2 linked regions of the Allorhodopirellula heiligendammensis genome follow. The protein of the gene in region 2 interacts with the protein of the main gene of each other region in a pairwise test. Links are inferred from orthologs where the notes say so. Each region holds a gene or a part of one and is shown on either strand. Other genes may lie near its edges.

The links.
Region 1: the proteins of thrS (region 2) and rplA interact in binary tests that used the Escherichia coli proteins (3 or more experiments, as listed by UniProt). The link is inferred for Allorhodopirellula heiligendammensis from one-to-one orthologs.

What each region holds. Positions count from the first base shown.
Region 1 is NZ_SJPU01000002.1:2,469,271-2,472,495, forward strand. Bases 38-2,941 are described here. They hold rplA (50S ribosomal protein L1), read left to right. Parts: upstream 38-1,102; coding sequence 1,103-1,780; downstream 1,781-2,941. Other genes in these bases: Poly21_RS19380 (cofactor-independent phosphoglycerate mutase), read left to right, coding at 38-791; rplJ (50S ribosomal protein L10), read left to right, coding at 1,874-2,401; rplL (50S ribosomal protein L7/L12), read left to right, coding at 2,479-2,892. In the rest of the region: more of Poly21_RS19380, read left to right, coding at 1-37; Poly21_RS19400 (NADPH:quinone reductase), read left to right, coding at 3,111-3,225. UniProt on the Escherichia coli protein: One of the primary rRNA binding proteins, it binds very close to the 3'-end of the 23S rRNA. Forms part of the L1 stalk. It is often not seen in high-resolution crystal structures, but can be seen in cryo_EM and 3D reconstruction models.
Region 2 is NZ_SJPU01000003.1:40,938-44,248, forward strand. The notes cover bases 322-3,311. They hold thrS (threonine--tRNA ligase), read left to right. Parts: upstream 322-707; coding sequence 708-2,915; downstream 2,916-3,311. Other genes in these bases: mutL (DNA mismatch repair endonuclease MutL), read right to left, coding at 3,012-3,311. Also shown: Poly21_RS20195 (EF-hand domain-containing protein), read right to left, coding at 1-301. UniProt on the Escherichia coli protein: Catalyzes the attachment of threonine to tRNA(Thr) in a two-step reaction: L-threonine is first activated by ATP to form Thr-AMP and then transferred to the acceptor end of tRNA(Thr). The rate-limiting step is amino acid activation in the presence of tRNA.

The sequences.
Region 1 (3,225 bases), on a different replicon or contig from region 2:
GTGTCAGCTACCGCAACCTACTGATCTATCGCGGAGACGCCGAGCATCCATCGCCTTTCACGCCCACGACGCGTTCGTCGGCTCCACATGATCTGACGGACCTGTCGATCGCCGACGATTTTCCTCGCGGCCCTGGCAGCGATGTGCTGGTGGCCCTGATGACTGCGTCGGCAGAGATTTTCGCTGACCATCCGATTAATAAAACTCGCTCAGCGGCGGGCAAGTCGACTGCCACCAACGTGTGGTTGTGGGGCAGTGGCGGCGCGCCGGGACTACCGACATTCGACGAACGCTATGGACTAAAAGGCGTGATGATCACCGCTGTCGATCTGTTACGCGGATTGGCGTCTTTGGCGGGCTGGGATCGCATCGAAGTCGACGGGGCGACGGGATATCTCGATACGAATTACGCGGGCAAGGGACAGGCCGCCGTGAAGGCGTTGGACCAGTACGACATTGTGTGTGTCCATATCGAGGCTCCCGACGAAGCCTCCCACGAAGGCCGCGCCGACGCGAAGGTCGAAGCACTTGAGCAGATCGACCAATTCATCGCCGCTCCACTGTGGAAAGCCGCCAGCGAGCGTGACGACGTCCGCATCCTCATCTTGCCGGACCACCCGACGTACTGCCGCACGAAGAAACACACCCATGGCCCCGTGCCGTTGGTCATGGCGGGCAAGAGTGTCACACCTGATGCCGCACAGACCTATGACGAAGTGACCGCCAATGCCTCAGGTCTCATCTTCGATCCCGGCTGGATCATGATGGCAAAGTTCCTCGGTCGCGAGTGACCCTTTCCGGAGCCGGCTCACCGCCGCGAGCAAGACGGCAGTGAGTGTTCATGGGATGCATTTCCGTCTCCCACCGCCGCTAAGTTTGAAAAAATCCCTTCCCTGGGGCGAGTTGAGGTTGACGATCTGCGAAAGGTTCGCCAAACTCCGCCACTTCTCACGAGTCGAGCATCTCATTGAGCTGGTCGGAATCTCGTGAGACCCCAAGTGGGAGAAGCGACCGCTCACCGGTTATTAGCCATCCACGGCTAAAACCCGAACGAGGCAGAGTCGTTTCGCCGAACCACCCGACACCAAGAGTCGTGACCAATATGCCAAAACAATCCAAGCGGTATCGCTCCGCGCTCGCTAAACAACCCAAAGAGCTTCAGCCGCTTCCCAAGGCGGTGGAGACGCTCAAGACCTACGACGCGACGAAGTTTGACCAAACGGTCGAAGTTCACATGCGTTTGGGTGTTGATCCCAACCAAGCGGATCAAATCATTCGCGGTTCACTCGTACTGCCCCACGGCATCGGCAAGACGCAACGCGTCGTCGTGTTTGCCAAGGGCGATCAAGCCAAGGCTGCTGAAGCGGCTGGTGCTGACGAAGTCGGCCAAGAAGACCTCGCTAAAAAAATCAAAGACGGCTTTACTGACTTTGATGTCTGTATCGCTGCTCCCGACATGATGGGCTTGGTCGGCCCACTTGGTCGTGTGCTCGGCCCTCGTGGCCTGATGCCTAGCCCTCGTGCTGGAACCGTGACCGCCGACGTCGGCAAGGTCGTTGGTGAATACAAGGCTGGTAAAGTCGAGTTCCGCAATGACAAGGGCGGAAACGTCCATGCGATGGTCGGCAAGATGAGTTTCGACTCACAAAAACTCGAAGAGAATATCACCGCGTTCGTTGATTACATCTCTGGAATGAAGCCCCAGTCCATCAAGGGCACGTACATCAAAGGCGTTGCCATCTGTGCAACGATGACCCCCAGCGTCCGAGTCCTTACCTAAAGCGTCGATTACGATCGAGAAGGATCGGCGAATTCAAGTTTCTGCCCAGCCACGCGTTGTCGCGGTAGTGAGTTTCGTCAGCGAAAAAATCAAATGAGTAAATACGTTAAAGAGCTGGTCACCCGTGACCTGAAGCGTCGTTTCGAAGGGGTCTCCGATGCTGTGTTGGTGACTTACACCGGCATGGACGCGAATACCACCAACGAATTGCGTGGCGAACTCAGCGAGAAAAACATCCACATGATGGTTGTTAAGAACTCGCTGGCTCGTCGGGCAACCGAAGGCTCCACGCTCGCCCCTGCGTTCGATGACACCCGTGGTCAAGTCGCAGTGATGTGGGGAGCGGATGACTTTGTCTCGCTCGTCAAAGAAGTCGTGCGGCTGGATAAAGACAGCGAAAAATACGACGAGTTCACCGCCACTGGCGGTGTCATGGATGGCGAACGCCTCGACTCCGATGGTGTCAAGGCGATCAGCAAGTGGCCCAGTCGCGAAGAGCAAGTCTCGATGCTGGTTGGTCAAATCCTTTCGCCGGGTGCCAACCTCAGCGGTGCGTTGCTCGGTCCTGGGCGTACGCTCAACAGCCAAATCAAGAGCAAGGGCGAAGGCGACGAGTCGTAACGACGCCTTCATTTCACCCGAGCTTTTCCCAATTCAACTTTTCCGAATCACCTTTTTCGTTTTTGAGGTAGTTTGACATGTCCGATGAAGCAACTGCGGTCGCCGAATACAGCGCCGAAGCCAAAGAACTCGGCGATAAGATCGCCAACATGACCCTGAAGCAAGCCAAAGAATTGAGCGACTACCTCAAGGATGAACACGGCATCGAGCCTGCATCCGGCGGTGGAGCTGTGATGATGGCAGCAGGCGGAGACGGCGGAGCAGCCGAAGCCGTTGAGCAAACTGAATTCGACGTCGTCCTGACCAGCTTCGGCGATAAGAAGCTGAACGTCGTCAAGGTCGTCAAGAACATCACCGGCGCTTCCCTGATGGAAGCCAAGAAATTGGTCGAAGGCGCTCCTGCGACCCTCAAAGAAGCTGTCTCGAAAGAAGACGCTGCGAAGATCAAAGCCGAAGTCGAAGAAGCCGGCGGTACCGTCGAACTCAAGTAGTTCCACAGGTGGTTTCGGAAACCCAATCGAACGTTCACCGAATCAATCGCATTCGGTGAACGTTTTTTGCTGCGCTGACTCTTCAGGATGGGACCCGCGTCCCGTCTGAAACCAATTTGCCCATGTCCGAAACCCGTTTCCTCCCGTCCAAGATTGGTTTGCTCACTCGGGACAATGGTCCCAAGCTTCGGTTCCCTATTTGCAAGGCATGACATCTTATGAAGGCCGCCTTCATCAACGCCACCGGTTCTCCCGATATTATCGAGTTCGGCGATGTGCCTGACCCCCAACTGCGTCCAGATCAGGTGCTGATCCGCGTCGAAGCGAGCTCCG
Region 2 (3,311 bases):
GGTCAGCCGATTGCATGCGTTCGACAAGGGACCGCATCGGTCCCTCTTGCTCGTCGGGATCGAGCATGCCGTTACCGTTGCGGTCTAATCGCGACAGGAACCCACTCGGACCGCCTCCACGATCTCCGCCTCGGTCACCCCCCCGATCGCCGCCACGGTCACCGCCGAAACCACCGCGATCGCCCCCAAAGCCGCCACGATCACCCCCGCCACGCTGGGCGTGCACCGGCAGCGACCACAGACACGCGACTCCCGCAATCAGGGCTAAACGACGTACGCTAGTAGAGCAGAGGATGGACATGAATCGAATTCGCGATAGAAGGAAAAGTGATGCAGATTTCGAGAGAGTCGAATGAAGAATAGGGTGCGATCTGCGCTCTCTATTCATTTTTTTAACTATTTCATTCCGCGAGGGCGGGAAATCGATGCTGGCGTTGTAACACCGCAGAGGGCGGGTGGGTTTCGCCCACAGAAGAAATTCAGCCAACGATCGTCGCTCGCGATTGTGGATCCTCGGCTCTGTCCGCCCTGCGCAGAGCTCATTCAACCTGCACGAATGGAGTCGCTGGCCTGCATTTTTCGACCGACCCACTTCTTTCAGAAATGCGGGCGAACCGAGGTTTCTCTTTTTCGGTCGAAAACGCTATCCTGGGGCAAGATCGCTGCCGATTTCTCGCTTTTTTCACGTTTTCCCGTATTTACCAAACATGTCTACCGCTTCGGTTCAACACGTTGACGTTCAATTGCCCGATGGCACCACTCACAGTCATTCTGGCGATACCACGGCGATGGACATTGCCCGGGGCATCAGTGACGGTTTGGCCCGCTCCGTCGTGGCCGCTGAGGTGGACGGCAAGATTGTGGATTCATTCCGTCCGCTCGGCGAGGTGGCCGGCGCAGACGGGACGCTGGCGCTCAAACTACTGACTTCGCGTGACTCGTCGGCGCTCGATGTGCTGCGGCACTCGGCGGCCCACGTGATGGCGCGCGCCATCATGCGGCTCTATCAAGGCGTCTCGCTGGCGTTCGGGCCGACCACGTCCGGGGGGTTCTACTACGACTTCGACCTGCCCGAGAAAATCAGCGAGGATGATTTTCCTAAAATTGAAGCCGAAATCAAAAAGATCATCAAGGAAAAAGAGCCGTTCGAGCGATTTGTGCTTGATCGCGACGAGGCGCGCAAACTCTGCGACGATCTTGACCAAGATCTCAAGGTGGAGCACATCGATACGGGGTTGGGCGACCAAGCCACCGTCAGCTTTTATCGTCAGGGTGAATTTGTTGACCTCTGCCGAGGGCCCCATATCCCGCATGCGGGGATGATCAAAGCGATCAAACTGCTGTCCGTGGCGGGCGCCTACTGGAAGGGCGACGCGGCCGGCCGACAGTTACAACGGGTCTACGGCACTGCATTTTTTGACAAGAAGGAACTCGCCGCCTACCTCGAGCAACTAGAAGAAGCCAGGCGCCGCGATCACCGTGTGCTCGGTAAACAGCACGGATTGTTCGCGATCAATCCGGAGGTCGGCCAAGGACTCTGTCTGTGGTTGCCCAAGGGGGCCCGGGTGCGGGTAGCTTTGGAGGATTTCCTGCGGAAGGAGTTGCTCTCACGCGGGTACGATCCCGTTTACAGTCCGCACATCGGTCGCGTCGAATTGTACGAGACCAGTGGCCACTTTCCGTATTATCGCGACAGCCAGTTTGCCCCGTTGTTCGGTACCGAAGTTGGTGGGCTGCTCGATGCGTGGAGCAGTCGGCTCAATGAGGGCAACCTCAGTGGCGATGACGAGGAAAAGTTAATGGCGGCGGCGGAGGTATTCGGGGTCAAACTGCCTCAGTACAAGGCGTCTGCGTCTGCCGATGCCAAACAGAAGGTACTCCATGACTGGCAACTCACCCACGAGCGATATTTGCTCAAACCGATGAATTGCCCGCATCACTGTCAGATCTTTGCCGCCCAGCCGCGATCTTATCGCCAGCTACCGCTGCGATTGTTCGAGTTCGGCACCGTTTATCGGCACGAGCAAACCGGCGAACTGAACGGCATGATGCGGGTGCGTGGTCTGACTCAAGATGACGCTCACATCTTCTGCACCGCTGAGCAAGTTGAAGAGGAGTTCCGCGCTACCATTGAACTGACCAAATTTGTGTTGGAGTCGGTTGGCCTGGACGATTACCGCGTCCAGCTGTCGTTGCGAGATCCCGACAGCAGCAAGTACGTCGGTAGCGAAGCCAATTGGGACCACGCTGAAAGCGCCCTGCGTGGTGTGCTGCAGCATTCCGGTTTGGAGTTCAACGAGGAGCCTGGCGAAGCCGCGTTCTACGGACCGAAGGCTGACTTTATGGTTCGAGACTGCATCGGTCGTTCGTGGCAACTCGGAACGGTGCAGTTGGACTATAACTTGCCGCAGCGGTTCAAGCTCGAGTACAAAGGCAACGACAACGCGACCCATCAACCTGTCATGATCCACCGCGCCCCGTTCGGATCGCTTGAGCGATTTACCGGGATGTTGATCGAGCATTTTGCCGGGGCTTTCCCGATGTGGCTATCGCCCGAACAGGTCCGCGTGCTGCCGCTGAGTGACAAGTCGCTTGACTATGCCGTTGCGGTTGCCAAGCAACTTGACGAGGCGGGACTGAAGGTCACCGTGGATTCGCACGACGGCAAGGTGCAGGCGAAAATCCGCAATGCCCAGCTCGACTTGGTCAATTACATGGCCGTCGTGGGGCCCAAGGAAGCCGAGAGCGGACACGTGGCCCTCCGTGACCGCATCGATGGGGACCTTGGTTCCATGCCCGTCGCCGAAGCGATCGCTCGGTTGACCGACGAAATCAAGAACCGAACCGTTCGCCAAGCCGTGCGATCATCGAGTGTATCGGTCGCTGAATCGGGTGAAACGTCGCACGAGTATTGAGAGGGTCGGTCGGACATCGGGTCGACCAGACCCCGTGCGAAAATAAGGACAGCGCCGGTGCGGATACTCCCGATGGGCGGAGCCGCCGGTTGACGCTTAAACCGTCACGCGTCCGCGAGGTCCGAGGCGGCCGAACATGCGATCGAGTTCGTCGCGACTGAAGAACAAAGCCGTCGGCCGTCCGTGCGGGCAGTGGTGCGTGTCTTGGTAAAGATCTTTCTGTTCGAGCAAACTGACGATCTCCTCTGGCGAGAGCGGGTCGCCCGCTTTCACAGCAGCCTTGCACGCCACCGTGCTGAGCAGATGGTTCAGCAAGTCATAGGGATTGGGATCGCGGCCGGCGCCCATCACCGATTCTAAAATCGTTCGCAGCATCTCTGCGGGATCCTTGTTCGG